Regions from separate parts of the Sphingobium sp. TomTYG72 genome, predicted to be linked through region 2. Evidence: riboswitches for the same ligand, from Rfam matches in the RefSeq annotation. Region 2 holds a riboswitch; each other region holds the start of a gene.
What was found. A riboswitch is a leader RNA that binds a small molecule or an ion and turns the genes downstream of it on or off. The one in region 2 is predicted to bind cobalamin.
Positions count from the first base shown of each region.

Region 1: linked by a shared signal. The riboswitch ahead of ACZ5U1_RS06205 (TonB-dependent receptor) and the one ahead of ACZ5U1_RS13555 (HoxN/HupN/NixA family nickel/cobalt transporter) in region 2 are both predicted to bind cobalamin.
Region 3: linked by a shared signal. The riboswitch ahead of ACZ5U1_RS00490 (TonB-dependent receptor plug domain-containing protein) and the one ahead of ACZ5U1_RS13555 (HoxN/HupN/NixA family nickel/cobalt transporter) in region 2 are both predicted to bind cobalamin.

Region 1 is NZ_AP027336.1:1,221,366-1,227,161, reverse strand. It holds gene tcmP (three-Cys-motif partner protein TcmP) at 1-188, opposite strand, end outside; gene ACZ5U1_RS06215 (DUF5131 family protein) at 185-1,009, opposite strand; gene ACZ5U1_RS06210 (PepSY domain-containing protein) at 1,261-2,673, opposite strand; gene ACZ5U1_RS06205 (TonB-dependent receptor) at 2,741-4,885, opposite strand; cobalamin riboswitch at 5,063-5,306, opposite strand; gene ACZ5U1_RS06200 (recombinase family protein) at 5,548-5,796, shown strand, end outside.
Region 2 is NZ_AP027337.1:31,703-37,498, reverse strand. It holds gene cobN (cobaltochelatase subunit CobN) at 1-2,556, opposite strand, end outside; gene cobW (cobalamin biosynthesis protein CobW) at 2,556-3,608, opposite strand; gene ACZ5U1_RS13555 (HoxN/HupN/NixA family nickel/cobalt transporter) at 3,605-4,654, opposite strand; cobalamin riboswitch at 4,826-5,071, opposite strand; gene ACZ5U1_RS13550 (formate dehydrogenase accessory sulfurtransferase FdhD) at 5,177-5,796, shown strand, end outside.
Region 3 is NZ_AP027336.1:95,514-101,309, reverse strand. It holds gene ACZ5U1_RS00495 (ABC transporter substrate-binding protein) at 1-466, shown strand, start outside; gene ACZ5U1_RS00490 (TonB-dependent receptor plug domain-containing protein) at 503-2,338, opposite strand; cobalamin riboswitch at 2,507-2,767, opposite strand; gene mobA (molybdenum cofactor guanylyltransferase) at 2,795-3,331, shown strand; gene cobA (uroporphyrinogen-III C-methyltransferase) at 3,416-4,198, opposite strand; gene ACZ5U1_RS00475 (molybdopterin-dependent oxidoreductase) at 4,185-5,796, opposite strand, start outside.

The DNA of each region.
Region 1 (5,796 bases), on a different replicon from region 2:
GCAGCGAACCCGTCGATGTAGGTTCCATGGCGAGTGACCATGGTGAACAGTTTTAGATAGTCGCGGATAAGATGGGCTTTGCTTTGTGTCCACAGAGGGTGCCGAAGCGACTGGAAATTTCGCTCCGGTGCACCTGCTCGCGTGACCGGCAATTCCATTTCGGAAAAAAGAAGGGGATTAATGATCACGCCCTCCGTGCGTTAGGAAGACCGTCCCAAACTTCGCCGTCCAATATCCGCCCAGCTACCTTTTTTCCCAATCGCAACATCAAAGTGCCATCCGCTGCGTGATCGGCACGCGCCTTGGCTAGATTGATCCCTTGTCCAGGTGCCCAGTCCCCCCACTGCTTGAAATGGAAGGCTACATCAGCTTCCATGCACTGGTTCATCACATCTCTGAACCACGCAGGGCTTGAGGGGCGTGCCTTCGGGCCGCTTTCACCACCAGCTATAACCCAGTCCAAGCTCGTTCCTAACCAAGGGCGCAAATTCAGTGGGCCGAGTAGCGGTTCTGCTGAAATGAAGCGGACTGCCGCAGGCAGTTCGGCGAGATATGGAAGTCGTTCATCAGCCCATTCCTGATCTTCGACGGTCGTCCCAATCCATACGTTACCCGGCCAATGCAAGCCCCAAGGAACGGTGGCCGCAATTCGTTCAGGTCGCTTCGTGAGAAGCAGCCAATCCAGATGGGGCGTTCTCTCGATCAAAGACCAAAGCTTGACCCGCCATTCGTCGAGACCCGCCCTATCCTCGAACACATCCGCCATCGACGCGCAGAAAACTCGTCTGCGCTCGCCAGAGCGTTCTGCTTCCAAATTCCATTTCAATGGTTCGGACCAGTGTTTGTCTCCGAAGAACCGTCGTTCTGATTTCGGTCCCCACACATTTTGGCCCACCCGCTTGGACCATGCCTCGGCGTAGCAATGCTTACAGGCCGGAGAAACCTTAATGCAGCCCCACCACGGGTTGAACGTGTGATTGGTCCATTCAATCCGTGAGTTCTTAGCCATTCTTACTCCAAGCCCACCGCTGGCATCGTTTATCGCTTCAAATGCCTGATGTTCTGTGTTCGTTCAAGAGGTCCGCTTCAAACGTCTTGATCGGCAGTAAGGGCATAGGGAGTTCAATAGACCTTGCCCCCATGAGACATGCAGCCAATCCTCTCTGGCTGTCCCACATGGCCCTAAATCGCTCCAGTGAGGCATTGTCTCACATCATCCAGAGATCATTGATACGGCTCCTGCTTGAAGGGCGGCAAGGATCACACCTTCCGGGTCGGTGGCCCAGACAGAAATGAAGGATGCCATTGGTCGGGAGCTTGAGCCGCGCGTTTCGGCCCTGCTCCCCTCAAGCGGCGGAAGCCGATGACAACGCCGCTCAGCGAAATAACGGAGCCGAGCGTCAGCCATAGCCACATCCAGACGTCCCAAAGCGGCCGTTGTTGGATAAGCACCTCAAAATCCCAGCGATGCAGCCCATCGAACAGCCAGCGGTAGAGGCGGCGGCGAGCGTCCAAGTTTCGCAGCACCTCGCCTGTGCGGGGGCTGATATAGACCCAACTGCTATTCGCGTCGGCGAAGCGGAGGCGCAACACCGGCAATTCCACGTTCGCCTTGGCTTCATACCAGTAGGCATCGGATTTGGTGAGCCAGTCCACCGCTTCGATCCGAGCGCCGGGAACCAGCCGATGGGCGGCACGGATCAGGCGGCGAGGTTCAAACGTCACCGGCTTCAAGGTCCGGGCATCAAGGACCGCGTCCTGTCCGCTTGGCCGGGAGATGAGCAGCAACGGCGTGCCATCGGTCCAGATCATCCGCATCTGGCGCGCGCCCGCAGCCTGTGGTGCGCTGCCGACGAGTTGCCAGTCGAGCGTGGGCGGCGTCCCTGCTCCGGCATAAGCGGCGCGACCGGCATCGCTCAGACCTTTGCTGGCGAACCAACGGTTGGGATCGACGGAGAGCCAGCCGCTGACGATCCAAGCAATCAGCAACGTGCCACCAAACAGCCCCGTAACATGATGCCACTTTTGCCAGCCGCGATAGGGTGAAATCCGCCCGCCTTTGTAGCGGCGGCGCAGCCGCATACGCAGGATGCCGATCCACATGCCGCTGACCGCCCCGATGATGCCCACGCCGGATGTCCAGAGGATCACCTGCCGCCAAAGCGGCTGATCCTGACGCAGCACGGTCGGGTAAATCCAATGGGGAACCGATCCGAGCCAGTTCCAGAAACGCTCTGCCCGGTTCGTGTCGAGCACCACCGTTCCGGTGGTGGATGCGACGTAGAGGACCACCCCATCCGGCCGGTCGACCGTCACCTTCCACAAGGGTCGGTAGCGGTTGAACCCGCCACTAACCGTCCACTGGTCCCGCTCGATCAGATCGACGGCGGAGACAGGCGCTTTGCCGAACGCGGCGGCGATATCGCCTGCCCGGCGAGCCGTGACAGGAGCGATGGCGCGCCCGGTCACGGCCGAAGTCGCCCCATCGCCTATCCATACGGGGCCGCCTATTCCTTGCTGCATCAAGGCGTCGGCCTGAACAGCCCCATGGACCTGCTTCCAGTCGATGGGTGCCAATCCCGCCAGCCGCTCCTGCTGGGTCAGTGACGGGAAAGGCACATACATCATGACGATGCCCGATAGGAACCACATCGCCAGCAACAGGCATGTCACTATGCCCAGCCAGCGATGGGTGACATACAGCCATCGCTTACTGCGATGACGCCACCGGGCACGTCCATCAGAAATGAGCAGTCACCGAAACGTCGATGGAACGGGGACGGCCCAATATCCACTGCTCGTCATTATAGGTGGTGGTCGCATAATGTTTGTCGAAGAGATTATAGACCCGCAGGTTCGCGGCGAGGTTGGGGGTCAACGCATAGGTCAACCCCGCATCCACCACGGCATAGCCCGGCACCCGGTAGCTGTTGGCGTTGTCGGAGAAGGTCCGGCCGACATAGCGCAAACTGGCATTGGCGCGGAGCGCGTCGATGGGCGTCCAGTAGAGCGACAGGTTCGCCGCCACTTCGGGCACGTTGGGCGGTGTATTGCCGGTGTAGCTGGTGCCGCCACTGATGAAGTCGTCGAAATCCGCATCCAGCACCGTGCCGTTGGCATCAATGCCGAAGCGGTCGGTCAGTTGGAGCGTCAGTGATGCCTCGATACCCTTGGCGGATCGCTGGCCGATCTGCTCTATCGGGCTGGAAGGCGTGCGCTGCGCGACCAGCTTCTTCTTGACGATGCGATAGGCGGCTAATGTCGCGCTGCCCTTGCCGTCAAAAAACACGGCTTTGATGCCACCCTCGACCTGATCGCCCGTCGCGTTGGTGAAGGCGAACTGGGTCGCATTGGTGGTGAAGGTGGTCAGCGTGCCGAGCGGATCGACGCCGGTCGAATATTGCCCATAGAGCGAGATATTGGAGGTCGGCTGATAGACGCCGCCGATCCGCCATGTGGTATTGCGGAACTTCCGGTTGGTCGCGCCATTGGGGAAGGCATTGACCTCGCTGGTGCTGCCGTCCGGGTTATAGACGATGTTCCAGCGTTGCACCTTGTCGCGCTCGTGCCGGATGCCTGCTACTACCGAAAGCTGATCGGTCAACGCCAAGCGGTCTTCGGCAAAGAAGCTATATTCATTGGTGCGGCTGCGGTAGCGAGGCGCAATTCCCTGCGTGTCGTAGAACAGGCCGGGATCGAAGTCGAACGGATCAACCGCATCCTCTTGGCTGTCCGATCCAAAATCGTTGGAATAGGTGAGCTTGATGAGATTGGCGTCGAAACCGACGACCAGATCGTTTTTCAGGCCCGCAATCGGCTTGCTGATGCGGACGGTCGCCTGATCGCCATATTGGGTCTGGTCGTGGAAGATACCCAGATTGTCCATCCGGTCGATCTGGCCAGTGCCGCTATTGTAGAAATAGCTCTCCAGATTTTTGAACAGCCGCTTGCTGGTGAGGCGATAGGCGGCGTTGGAGAGGGTGATGCCTTCGGCCACCGTCCAGTCGGCGGTGAGCGTGGTGCGGTTGTCGCGGTAGTGCAGACTGGCGTTAGCGACATTATAGTTGCGCCGCCGATTGCCGTTCACCAGTTCGCCGTCGATCAGCGGCGTGCCGAAATATTCCATCGGCCGCTGATTGCCATAGTCGTTGCGCAGGGTGAGCGTGAAGCTGTCGCTGGGCCGGAAACGCAGCGCGCCGGAGAGGGCAAGGCTCTTGGAATTGCCACGGTCGACATAGCCGTCTGATGCCCGGTAGCTGACGTCGAGCCGGTAGGAAAGCATATCCCCAAGCGGCCCACCGACACCTGCTGCCGCGCGCCAGCTATCCTGCGATCCGTAGCCTGCTTCCGCGTCAAATTCCGTGCGTTCGGCATTGGGGGACTTGGTGATGATGTTCACCGCGCCGCCCAGTGCGCCCTGTCCGTAAAGGACGGAAGCGGGGCCGTTCAGCAACTCGATGCGCTCGACATTCCACGGGTCGGTGGGGAAGGTGATCGTGCCCGCGACCGGGAACAGCCGGACGCCATCAACCAGTTGCAGCACCGAACCTTGGCCGGAGAAGCCGCGCAGCGACAGGGCCGTGCCGCCATTGCCCGGATTGGCGGAGGTGGTGACGCCCGGCGCACGGGTGACCGCCGACATTATATCCAGATCGCCGCGAGCGCGGATCGCGTCACCATCAATCTGTGCGACGCTGGCTGGCGTTTCGAGAGCGGTCAGCCTCAAGCGCGATCCGGTCTCGGTTTCTTGGAGTAATGCGCCCGGCCGAACGCCCGATACGATGATTTCGGCTGAACTATCAGCGGCGGTTTCCGCGCTGGCCTGCTGCGTCGTGGTGGCGGCCAGCCCTGTGGCCAGCCAGTATCCTACATTCTTCCATTCCATTGCATGTCTTCCCGGCGTCACGCGACATTCGGGTGGAGACGTGCCGCCAACGACGGTCGGCACGCGTCAGCAGCCGGACGCCATGAAGCGACCGCCACGCGAACCGATGCGGCCTCCACCGCCCGTTCGTCGCTCAAACGGAAAGATACCGTGCCTTGGCCATCCCCTGGACCGGGCAAGAGCGACCAGACGCTGGCAGGTCTCCTGGCTCGCGGGTCATAGCTTGATGCACGGCCTTCCCAGACCTCGCAGGATTTAGCGTCCGGTCCAGTGGCTGCTCCCTCTCGCTTGAGAAGAAGCGATGTGCATTGCGCTCGCCGCTTACAGTTGCAGGGACAGCCCCGGATTTGGACGGCCGGGGCCATCCTCACCGCGTTCCCTTTTAAGCCTCTTTCGAGGCACCGGCGCGATCATGCTCGGAACGCCGTAAGGCGCGCCGAGCGGCGATCCCAATAACGGGCAGGCTATCACTCTGCAAGCGCCATCCTCACGGGGCCACTTTGCTGGCAAACCAAGCCGGGGCGGATGAACGCTTTTATCCGTATTGATCCAATAATACACTTCGAGCTGGTGTGCGCTGCGCCAGCAGGTAGGCTTTTTCCAGTTCAAGATAGGAGGAAGCATTGCTGGTAGGCTATTGTCGCAGCAGCACATCGGAGCAAGTGGCGGGACTAGAGGCGCAGGAGGCTCAACTCCTTGCAACGCGTTGCACACGAATTTTCCGTGAGATGGTGTCTTCGGTCGCGGCGCGGGAGCAACTGGGTGCGGCATTAGATTTCGTCCGCGAGGGCGACGTGTTCGTGGTTACGCGCCTCGACCGGCTCGCACGTTCCACTACCGACCTTCTGAGCATCGTCGGCAGATTGGAGGCAAAGGGCGTCGGCCTGCGTATCCTCGACTTCGGCGGCTCG
Region 2 (5,796 bases):
GGCCACGGTTGGCACCGCGCGCGTATCGACCGAATAGAAATTCCGCCCCGTCGGCAGCACATCGGGCCGCCCCCGCGTCGGCGCGCCGGAAGGACCGGGCAACACGAACCGCCCATCGAGTGCCTGTAGAAGCGCAGCCTTCTCTGCCCCTCCACACGCATCCACGCGGGGCGCAAGGTCGCTGCGTATCACCTCCAGAACGCGCGCGCTCGACGGCCCCGGCGCGGCCTCGCGCCTGTCGATCAACCGCATGGCATAAAGCTCCAGCCGCTCGACCGTATCCCCCGTGCTACGCCAGACGTCCGGCGTCATCCCCGCCAGCGCCTCCGGCCTCGGCCCTTCCCAAGGCATCCCCATCCCGCCATCGATCGGATCGAAACCCAGCCCCAGATCATCCGCCAGCGCCCGCATCAGTGACTGCTGCCCGTCATCCAGCCCCCTCGGACAGCGGGCCAGCGCGATCAGCAGGTCGCGGCGCAGCGCCCCTTCAGGCGACCGGGTAAAGACATGCAGCCCGTCCCGAATCTGCATTTCCTTGAGTTCGCACAGATAGTTGTCGATCGCCGCCAAGGCATCGTCTCCGCTGCCTTGCGCCCCTGCGTCCTTGTCCAGCCCCTGCGCCGCCGCCAGCGCCAATATGTCCCGCCGCAAAGTCTCCAGCCTGCGCGGGTCCATCCCCGCCGCCAGATAATATTCATCGACCAGCGCCTCCAATTCCTTCAGCGGCCCATAGGTTTCTGCGCGGGTCAGCGGCGGCGTCAGATGGTCGATGATGCAGGCGCCGATCCGCCGCTTGGCCTGCGTCCCTTCGCCCGGATCGTTGACGATGAAGGGATAGATTTGCGGCACCGGCCCGGCGCAGATTTCGGGAAAGCAATTCTCCGACAGCGCGATCGCCTTGCCCGGCAGCCATTCCAGATTGCCGTGCTTGCCCACATGCACCACCGCATGCGCGCCAAATGCCTGCGCCAGCCAGATGTGAAAGGCGAGATAGGCATGAGGCGGTGGCAGCGCCGGATCATGATAGCTGCTCTTGGGATCGACGTCATAGCCACGCGACGGCTGCACCGCGACCGCGACATGGCCAAAGCGATGCACGCGCAGGCGAAAGGCCCCGCCCTCGCAAAATGGATCGCCCTCCGGCTCGCCCCACCGTTCCGTCACGGCCCGCCGCACGCCTTCGGGCAAGCCCGCGAACGCCGCGTGATAATCCGCCAGCGGCAGCGCGCATCGCTCCTCGCTGCCCGTCATATGCCGCATCAGCGCCGCGCCATCGGTAGGCGCATCGCCAATCACATAGCCAGCCTCACCCAACGCCCGCAGGATCGCCGCCGCGCTTTCCGGCGTGTCCAGCCCCACGCCATTGCCGATCCGCCCATCCCGGTTCGGATAATTGGCAAGCACCAGGGCAACCCGCCTATCTTCAACGGACGCCTGCGCCAATTTCGCCCAATTGGCAGAGAGTTGCGCAACGAACCTTACACGATCCAAAAGCACCTGCGGCACGACTATGCTGCATTCCGTCCGCGCATCAAAGCGCGCCGCCGCCTTGAAAGCGACCGCCCGCGTGAAGATCCGCCCGTCCACCTCGGGCAAGGCAATATGCATCGCCAGATCGCGCGGCCCCAGTCCTCGTGCGCTGTCCTGCCACACCGACTGTTCCGCACTGGCGAACAATGTCTGAAGGACGGGGCAGTCCGCTTGCTCCAATATCGACGGTGTGCGCGGCTCGCCCGGCGCGGACGCGGCAAAGGCGGTGGCGTTCAGGATGACGTCAGGCCGAACCGTCGCCATCACCCCTTGCAGAAAGTCCCGCGCAAAGGGTTCCCGCAACGCCCGCACATGCACCGCCAGCACATTCAGGCCAGCTTCCCGCAGCCCGCCGATCATCGCGTCCACCGCTTCCAGTGTCCCCGCGATCATCAGCGCACGATAGAAAAGGAACAGCACCACCGGCTGCCCCTCTGTCCAGCCAGCCTTCACCTGATCCAGCACCGGACGTTCCACGCCGGGCAAATATAATCCGGCGTCCGCGACCGGCACCGGCGGGTCAGCCACCCCCGCGTCCAGCCCCGCGATCCGCGCGGCCGTCTTCAGGAAGGCCGTGGCATTGGCGACGCCCCCCTGCCGCAGATAATCGCGCAGCCGATCGCATATCTCCGGCGGCAGGGTAGAGGCGGCGCGCAGTTCCGGATCATCCTCCCGCCCGTCCGCGATCGCGGCAAAGGCGATGCCCTTTTCCCGCGCAACATTGGCAATTTCCTCAATGCCATAGGGCCAATAGCTCTTGCCCCCTAACAGCACCACGCACACGAACTTCGCACGCGAAATCACCTGTTCGACATATAGGTCGACCGAATAGGGATGCTTCAATTGCAGCAGGTTGGCCAGCCGGATCACCGGCGCGCCATCCCCCAGGATCGCCGCCGCGCTCGCAAAGCAGGCAAGGTCGCTGTCCGCCACGGTCAGCAGCACGATGTCGCCCGGCGACTGGCCAAGGTCGATTGCTTCGTCCCCGTTCGAAACGGTCCCCGGCGTGGCGGTCAGCAGATGCATCAGGCGCCCGCCATCTGCCCTGCCAGCTGCTTTGAAAGCGCGCCTTCGATCGCCGCGCGATCCAGCCCGGCCTGACCGATCACCACCAGCCGCGAAGCGCGCGCTTCGCCCGCCTGCCAGTGCCGGTCATAATGATGCTGGATACGTGGCCCGACCGCCTGAATGACCAGCCGCGCCGGGCGACCCGCAATGGCCACGAAGCCCTTCACCCGCAATATGTCATGATCGGCGATAACGCGCCCCAACGCCTCCAGCAGCGGCGCAGGATTGCCCAATTCCCCCAGTTCCACGACGAAGCTGTCGAAATCCTCATGATCATGATCGTCCTCATCGTCATGATGGGACCGGCGCCCGTCAATCTGCTCCTCCACACCCGCGCCCAGGCCCAGCAGGATGGCAGGGTCGATCTCCCCGCGCGCCGTGCGGACGATGCGCACGCCCGGCCGCACCTCGCCGCCCAGCTGCTGCTCCAGTTCCACCAGCCCGTCCGGCGCAACCAGATCGGTCTTGTTCAGCAGCACCAGGTCGGCACAGGCCAGCTGATCCTCAAACAATTCCTCGATCGGGCTGTCATGGTCGAGCGTCGGGTCAGCCGCCCGCGCCGCAGCCAATGCCGCCTCGTCATGCGCAAAGCGCCCCGCCGCCAGAGCGTCCGCATCGACCAGGGCAATGACGCCATCCACCGTCGCCCGCGTCCGGATGTCAGGCCATTGGAACGCCTTCACCAACGGCTTGGGCAGGGCAAGCCCCGACGTCTCGATGATGATATGATCGGGCGGCACATCCCGGTCCAGCAGCCGCTGCATCGTCGGCAGGAAATCGTCCGCAACAGTGCAGCAGATGCAGCCATTGGCCAGCTCGATAATGTCGTCATCCGGGCAAGCCTCATCGCCGCACCCCTTCACCAGCGACCCATCGACGCCCACATCGCCAAACTCGTTGATAATCAGCGCCAGCCGCCGGCCGCCCGCATTTTCGATCAAATGGCGGATCAGCGTCGTCTTCCCGGCACCCAGAAATCCGGTAATGACGGTAGCAGGAACCTTGCTCATAAAGTCTGTCCTTGATTGGAGAGGAGCACTTCGATCTCGTCGAAGCGCTTCCAGCGGTAGATGAACCAGCTCACCAGCCAGCAGGCGGCGAACAGGCCGATGATGAAGAAACCGAGACTGTTGAAATGCTCGCCCAGATTGGCGGCCACCGACCAGACGCCGCCCGTCAGGCCCAGCTTGTCGCCCAGCAGCGCCGCCGCCTCGATCCCGCCGATGACGATGGCGACCAGCGCCGACACCGATGTGATGGTGATATTATAGTAGAGCTTGCGGATCGGCTTCACGAACGCCCATTGATAGGCGCCCATCATCAGCGCCCCGTCCGCCGTGTCGATCAACACCATGCCCGCAGCGAACAGTAACGGGAATATGAGCACGGTCGCAATCGAAAGCCCACTCGCAGCCTGCCCCGCCGACAGGCCAAGGATCGCGACTTCGGTCGCCGTGTCGAACCCAAGACCGAACAGGAACCCGAGCGGCGCCATGTGCCAGCTGCGCGTCACGAGCCGGAACAGCGGCCGGAACAGGCGGGCAAGAAAACCCCGATTGCCGAGCAAAATGTCCATGTCCTCATCGGCATAGGCGCCGCCACTGCGAACATGGTTAAACGTCTTCAGAACCGACCGCAGGATCATCAGGTTCATCGCGGCAATGGCGAACAGGAATGTGGCGGAGATGATCGTCGCGATCGTCCCGCCGATCTCGCCCGCCGCCTCCACGCTGCTTAGCGCGCTAGCGGCGAAAGCGATTCCGACGGCGGCGATCAGCACGATCCCGCTATGTCCGATCGCGAACCACAGCCCCACGGTCAGCGGCCGCTGTCCATCCTGCATCAGCTTGCGGGTCACATTGTCGATCGCGGCGATATGGTCCGCGTCCACCGCATGGCGCAGCCCCAGGCTCCACGCCAGCAGGGCGGTGCCCAGCATCATCGTGTCGCCCGCAAAGATCAGCAAGGCGCACAGCCACAGCCCGATATTGATCGCGATCAGCCCCGCGAACATGAAAGCGGCGCGTCGTCGCAGCGCCGGAAATTGCATGGCCATAAAAACATGGCTCCCGTCAGCGTCAGCGAGACTGGACGGGACCTCCGCTAAGCGGCCGACATTCCGCGCCGGACGGACGCATCATAGCGCCCGGCACGCATGCCGGTGCGGACCCGCCGCACGCGTCGCTCAGACGGAATACCGTGCCCCGGCCATCCCCTGGGCCAAAGCAAGAGCGACCAGACGCCGACAGGTCTCCTGGCTTGCGGGTCATCGCTCGACACATGGCCTTCCCAGGCCTCGCATGATTTAGCGTCCGGCCCAGTGGCTGACCCTCCGACAAGTGACGGAAGGTCGCTATGCGTCTCGCTCACCGCTTACAGTTGCAGGGACAGCCGCGGATTTGGGCGCCTTGTCAGCAACCCGCACCGCATTCCCTTTAAAGCCCTTTCGGGCACCGGCGCGATCGTGGCCGTGCATAGATGGCTTGGCCGCCAAAGGAAAGCGGCAGTTGCATGGCCGCGTCCGATTGCCTGCCATGCCATATTGCCGCGTGCACCTTGCCCGCCTAGACCGGCGTCTATGTCTTCGCCCTTCTCCTTCACCCGCATCACCCCCGACGGCGAGGCATCGCCGGTGACGCGCGAGTTGGCGGAGGAAGCGCCTGTCGCGATCGAGTTCAACGGCGTTGGCTATGCCGTGTTGATGGCGACGCCGACCGATGTTGCGGAACTGGTGCAGGGGTTTGCGTTGGCCGAGCGGCTGGTCATCCCATCCGACGCGCCGCTTGACGTCGATGTCCATGCTACGGAGCAGGGCTTGGTCGCACGGGCTACGCTGCCGGAAGACCGGGTCGAGGGGCTGCTAGGCCGGGTCCGTCATCGCGTCTCCGATTCCTCCTGTGGTCTGTGCGGCGTTGAAAATCTGGAACAGGCGCTGCGTCCCTTGCCTGCCGTGACTGCCCGATCGGACGCGAGCCGGGAAGCGATCTTCGGTGCCCTGCACGATCTTGCCGCGCATCAGCCGCTTAATCGGCAAACTGGCGCGGTCCATGTGGCGGCGTTGGCCGGGACGGATGGTGCCATCCGCCTCGCCTATGAAGATGTGGGCCGCCACAATGCCTTCGACAAGCTGATCGGGGCCATGCGGCGGGGGCAATTGTCGTGGGATGGCGGCTTCGCGCTGTTGTCCTCCCGCTGTTC
Region 3 (5,796 bases), on a different replicon from region 2:
GGCTGTGGTGGGCCACCCCGCGCGGGGCGAAGCGATGATCGCGGGCATGGAGCGCGACCTTACCGCCCTGCCCCGGTCCCGGCGCGGCGGCGTCGCTGCCTATTATCAACGGCGCGGCTATATGACCGGGACCGGCACTTTGGTCGATGAGCTGATCCGGCGCGCGGGCCTCACCAACCTTGCGGCGAAGCTTGGCAAACCCGCGCTGGCGCAGGTGCCGCTGGAGCAGATGATCGCGGCCAAGCCCGACTATCTGATCGTGGAAGAGGGCAGCGAGAGGGTCGTCGATCAGGGGACGGAAATGCTGCATCACCCCGTGCTGCGATCCATCCCCCGCATCCGCGTGCCGCAAGCCTGGACCGTGTGCGGCGGTCCCGCCTATGTGCAGGCCGCGCGCAGCATCATCGCGCAGGCGGATGCCGCAAGCAAAGGCAGGGCGCAGCCAAAGGCCGCGCCCCTGCGATGAAGGGGGGCGGTCGCCCACCCCCTTCACCTTCTACCGTCAGAAGCGGACACGCACGCCGCCATAGGCCGACCGGCCGTAGGTGCTGTAGCCATAGACGGTCGCATATTCTTCATCCGTAACATTGTCGATGCGGCCGTAAATCTCCAGATGCTCGTTGATCGGCAGCGACGCGCGCAGGTCCAGCCGCGCATAGCCATCGATCCGCTGGGTGCCGGACGCATTATTGTAGCTGTCGCTGGCCATCAGCAACGTCGCTCCGGCCGACAGTCCGAACTGCCAGCGATAGTCGGCCGCGAGGCTGACAACATTCGTCGGGCGGCGCGGAAGGCGAGCGCCCGTGTCGCGGTTCCGCGCATCGACATAGCTATAGGAAGCCGTGACAGTCAGCGCTTCGACAGGCTTCAGCGTCAGCATGGCCTCCACGCCCTTGGCACGCGTGCGGCCCAGATTGAAATATTGCGAGGTGCCGAAGTCGAAATCGATCTGGCCGTCGATGGTGCGGCGAAACGCGGTGATCGAGATCGTGGCCTGATCGCCGCCAAGCTGCTGGTCGATGCCAATATCATAGCTTTTCGACCGCTCCGGATCGAGCGCTGCATTGCCATAAGTCGGATCGTAAAGCTGATACAGCGACGGGGCGCGGAACCCCTCGCCATAGCTTGCGCGCACATTGGTGAGGCCCTGATTGGGCGAATAATTGGCGTTGGCGCCGAAGGTGGTCGCTCCGCCGAACTGGCTGTGATCGTCATGGCGCACGCCGCCGGTCAGGGACAGACCGGCGAAGGGCTTGACCACGGCCAGCGCATGAACGCTGTCGATATTCGCGCCAGCATCGCTGTAGACATTCTGGCCTGCGAAGGAATCGAAGAAGAAGGAGTCATATTCCGGCCGTTCATGGTCATATCCCAGCAGCAGCTTGGCCCTGTCGATGGGTTGGAAGACGGCTTGATATTCGAACCGCAACGTCCTGCCAGTAAAGCCGGAAGGCCCGAAGGGAGACTCATAGCTGCGCTCCGCGCGGAACCAGGTGACCGCCGCCCGCTGCGTCAATTTGGCGTCGAAAGAGGCAAGGTTCAGCCCTGCATAGCCGATATATTGGTCAAGCTTGCTGCTGTCGGTTGTGTCCGCAGGCGCGCCGAAGAAGATGTCGGTGTCGAGGTCCGCATGGATATAATAGCCGCGCAGGTCGAGGCTGAGATTGTCGGTGAAGGCGAGCTTCAGCTTGGCATGGGTGGCGATGTTCTCATAGCCGTCCTTCTCCGTGCCGCCTTTGGCCGCGGAGATGCCATCGGTACGGAAATAGGCGACGCCAGCGCTGGCTGAGGCAATCCCCGCGCTGCCCGAGATGTCGGCTTTCGCATTCAGCGTATCGGCATAGCCATATTCAACCGAAGCGTTGCCGCCCAAGCCTTCGCCCGGTTCGGCGGACATGATGTTGACGACGCCACCGATGGCCTGGCTGCCATAGACGACCGAGTTGGAGCCACGCAGGATTTCGATGCGACGGATGTTGCCGGTCAGCAGATTGCCGAAGTCATAGGCGTCGCCGATGACGCTGGGGTCATTGATCTTGACGCCGTCGAGCAGCACCAGCGTCTGCGTCGTTTCCGCGCCCCGGATCGAAATGCCAGTCACGCCGCCAACGGCATCGGCGCGGTTGAGGCGAATGCCGGGGGTCGTGATCAGCAGGTCCGCGACGCTGACATTCTGGCGCGTTTCGATCGTCTTTTCGTCGATCACGGTCACCGCCTGACCGACCTCGTCGGTGGGTTGCTCGATGCCGAGCGCGGTTACGACGATCTCGTCCGCGTCTGCGGCGAGCGCGGGGGTGGCGGCGAGGAGCGCCAGCAGTGAAATTCCGGTCCTGATCATGTTCTGTCTTCCCTGAGCGCCATGCGACATGAGCCCAGGGCCTGCCGCTTGCGCGGCCGGTGTGCGGGAAGAAGAGACGCCAGCCCCGTCACGCGCACCGATGCGGCCCTGCGCCGCTTCGTCGCTCAGACGGAAAACCGTGCCCGGACCGATCCCTGGACCCAAGGCAAGAGCGACCATGCGCCGGTAGGTTTCCTGGCTCGCGGGTCGTCGCGGTGATGCACGCCTTCCCGGACTTTTGGTCCAGTGGCTGGTCCCCCTCGCCTCCCCCTTTGAAGGCTTGCGGGTTTCCCTGTGCATCGCGCTCGCCGCTTACAGTTGCAGGGACAGCCGCGGAGTTGGACGGTGATCCCGTCCGCACCGCATTCCCTTTCCCGCGCGATCTTCATGTCAGCGGTTGCCCGCTCACGCGGCGCGCCATAGGGGAAAGTGAGGCTATTGCCAAGGAGTGGATCGATGCGATTGCTGGGCGCGGTGCTGGCGGGTGGGCAATCCAGCCGGTTCGGGAGCGACAAGGCTTTGGCGCTGATGCCGGACGGGCGCACGCTGATGGAGCATGCGGTGGCGGCCATCGCGCCGCATGTGGAGGCGGTGGTGGTCTGCGGGCGGAGCGTCGATGGGCTGACGGGGCTGGCGGATCGGCCAGCGGCGGATATGGGGCCGCTGGGTGGGCTGAACGCGGCGCTGCATTACGCGCTGGGCCAAGGCTATGACGCGGTGCTGACGACGGGGTGCGACATGCCCTTCTATCCGGCGGCGCTGGTGGAGGCGCTTATGGGTGAAAGTGCGGCAGTGTTGAAGGGGCAGCAGTTGGCGGGCTTCTGGCCTGCGTCGCTCGCGGACGAACTGGACGCGCATCTGGCGGAAGAGAATAGCCGCTCGATCTATGGCTGGCTGGATCGGATCGGCGCGCGGCTGGTGGAGCGGCCGGAACTGGTGCTGCCGAATATCAATCGGCCGGAGGACTTGGCGCACTGGCGCGAGCCGAACTGAGCTTGCCGAAGCCCCCTCCCTTCCTTCCAACTAAGTTCGGGGGCGTTCGGCAAGCTCAGGGCAAAAGTTGCGGCGAGCCGGTCTTCAAAGCGGAAGAGCGACGCTGGCTGCAACCTCTACTGGCATGGACGTGCCCGCCACCGCTTCGCCGATCAGCAGCAGGGTCGGGTCTTCGTCGCTGATCGTGGCAACGAGGAAGGCAAGCGCAGACAGCTTCCCCCGGATCAGGCGTTCGGTGGGGAGGGAGACGTTGACCGCCACCATAACCGGCGTTTCGGGATCGCGTCCGGCGGCGATCAGCTGGCGGCTGATCTCTCCAGCGGCGGCACGGCCCATATAGATGCCGAGCGTACCGCCGGGACGGGCCAGCGCTTCCCAGTCGAGCTTGAGCGGTTCACCGGCTTTCAGATGCGCGGTCACCAGCGTCAGGCCCCGTGCCTTGCCGCGCAGGGTGAGCGAGGCGCTACCGCTTGCGGCCGCTGCGCTGGCGGTGGTGATACCGGGGCAGATGTGGAAACGGATGCCGTCGGCGGCCAGATGCTCCATCTCTTCGGATGAGCGGCCGAATACCGACGGGTCGCCGCCTTTGAGGCGCACGACGCGCTTGCCTGCTTTGGCGGCGGCGAGGAGGAGGTCGTTGATGCTTTCCTGCGCCTTGCTGTGGCGGCCGGAGCGCTTGCCGACGCTGACCCGCTCGACGCCTTGCGGGATAAGGTCGAGGACGCCGGGGCCGACGAGGGCGTCGTAGAAGACAATCTCGGCGGCGGCGATCAGCTTTTCGGCCTTGCGAGTGAGGAGGTCCGGGTCTCCCGGCCCTGCGCCGACCAGCCAGACTTCACCGGGGGCGATAAGGTCATTCTGCTGCATGAAGGGCCTCCTGCGGGATTTGGGCGAGGATGTTGGCGAGTGCGGGACGGCAGGACCCGCAATTGGTGCCCGCGCCGATCGCCTTGCCGATGGCGGGCACGTCGACCAGGCTCTGGTCGCGGATGGCGGCGACGATCTGGTTCAGGCCGATGTCGAAGCAGACGCAGATGGTCGGCCCCTTGTCGGGCTGGTTACCGGGACCACGCGCGGCGAGGACGGATGCGCCAACCTCTTCCGCTTCCAACTGGCCAATGAGCCAGTCGCGTGAGGGGAGCAGGCCGGTGCGGGTGACGAAGAGGACCGCTGCCAACTTGCCTTCGCGGATGATGGCGATGCGGCGGGTGCCGCGCGTCATGTCGACGGCCTCGACACGGTCGCCCTTGGGCAGGCAGGCTTCAAGACGCACGGGGTCGCCATTGCCCGCGACTTCGTAGAGCGCACCGCCCGGAACGGTCACCTTCGTGGCCCATAGGCAGGGGATTTTGGCGGGCTGCTCTCCGCGCAGGATGAGGAAGCCCTTCCACTCCGTCGCGACCTTTTCGATGCTGGCGGGCGTCGATTTGAAGCCCGGCTGACCCGAATGAGGATCGACCAGCGGGCGCGGCAGCAGGCCGGTGCGACCGCCGGTCGAGACCTGATCGGTCCAGTGGATCGGGGTGAAGATTTCGCCCACGCGCTGGCCTTCGCTGAAAGCCACGCGGAAGATGCTGTTGCCCTGCGCGGTCTGGACCCGGGCGAGGTCGCCGTCGCAAATGCCCAGTTCCTCGGCATCCTTGGGGTGGATATCGACCAGCGGCTCTTCGCGATGGCGGGCGAGCTTGGGCGACAGGCCGGTGCGCGTCATGGTGTGCCACTGGTCGCGATAGCGGCCGGTGTTGAGCGTCATCGGCCACTGCTTGAGCGGCTCCTGAAGGTCCATCTGCTTGGTGAGGACCATCCGCGCCTTGCCGTCCGGCGTTGAGAAACGGCCGTCGGCGAAGGGCTTCTCACCACCCCAACGGAATGGCTCCATCGCTTCATAGGCATCATTGCCGATGGTGGCGTGAGCGCGCAGGTTGAGGACACGCTGGCCGTCATTCTGATAGGCGGTCAGGCGCGCATGTTCACGCCAGATATCGGCAGGCCGGTCATAGGCAAAGGCATTGCGCCAGCCCATGCGGCGGCCGACTTCCTTGATGATCCACCAGTCGGGCTTCGCCTCGCCCGGCAGCGCCAGGAAGGGGCGCTGGCGGCTGATGGTGCGGTCGCTATTGGTGACGGTGCCATCCTTTTCGCCCCAACCGGCAGCGGGCAGGCGCACATCGGCATGGACGCTGGTGTCGGTGTCAGCGATGATGTCCGACACGACGAGGAAGGGGACGGACTCCAATGCCTCTCGTACGCGACCCGCGTCGGGCAGCGAAACGGCGGGGTTGGTCGCCATGACCCAGAGCGCCTTGACCCGGCCTTCGTTGATCGCGCGGAAGAGATCGACGGCTTTCAGGCCCGGCTTCGTAGCCATGTTCGGCGCGGCCCAGAAGCGGCCGACGCGTTCCACATTTTCCGGCGCGAAGTCCATGTGGCTGGCGAGGGTCGAGGCAAGGCCGCCGACTTCGCGG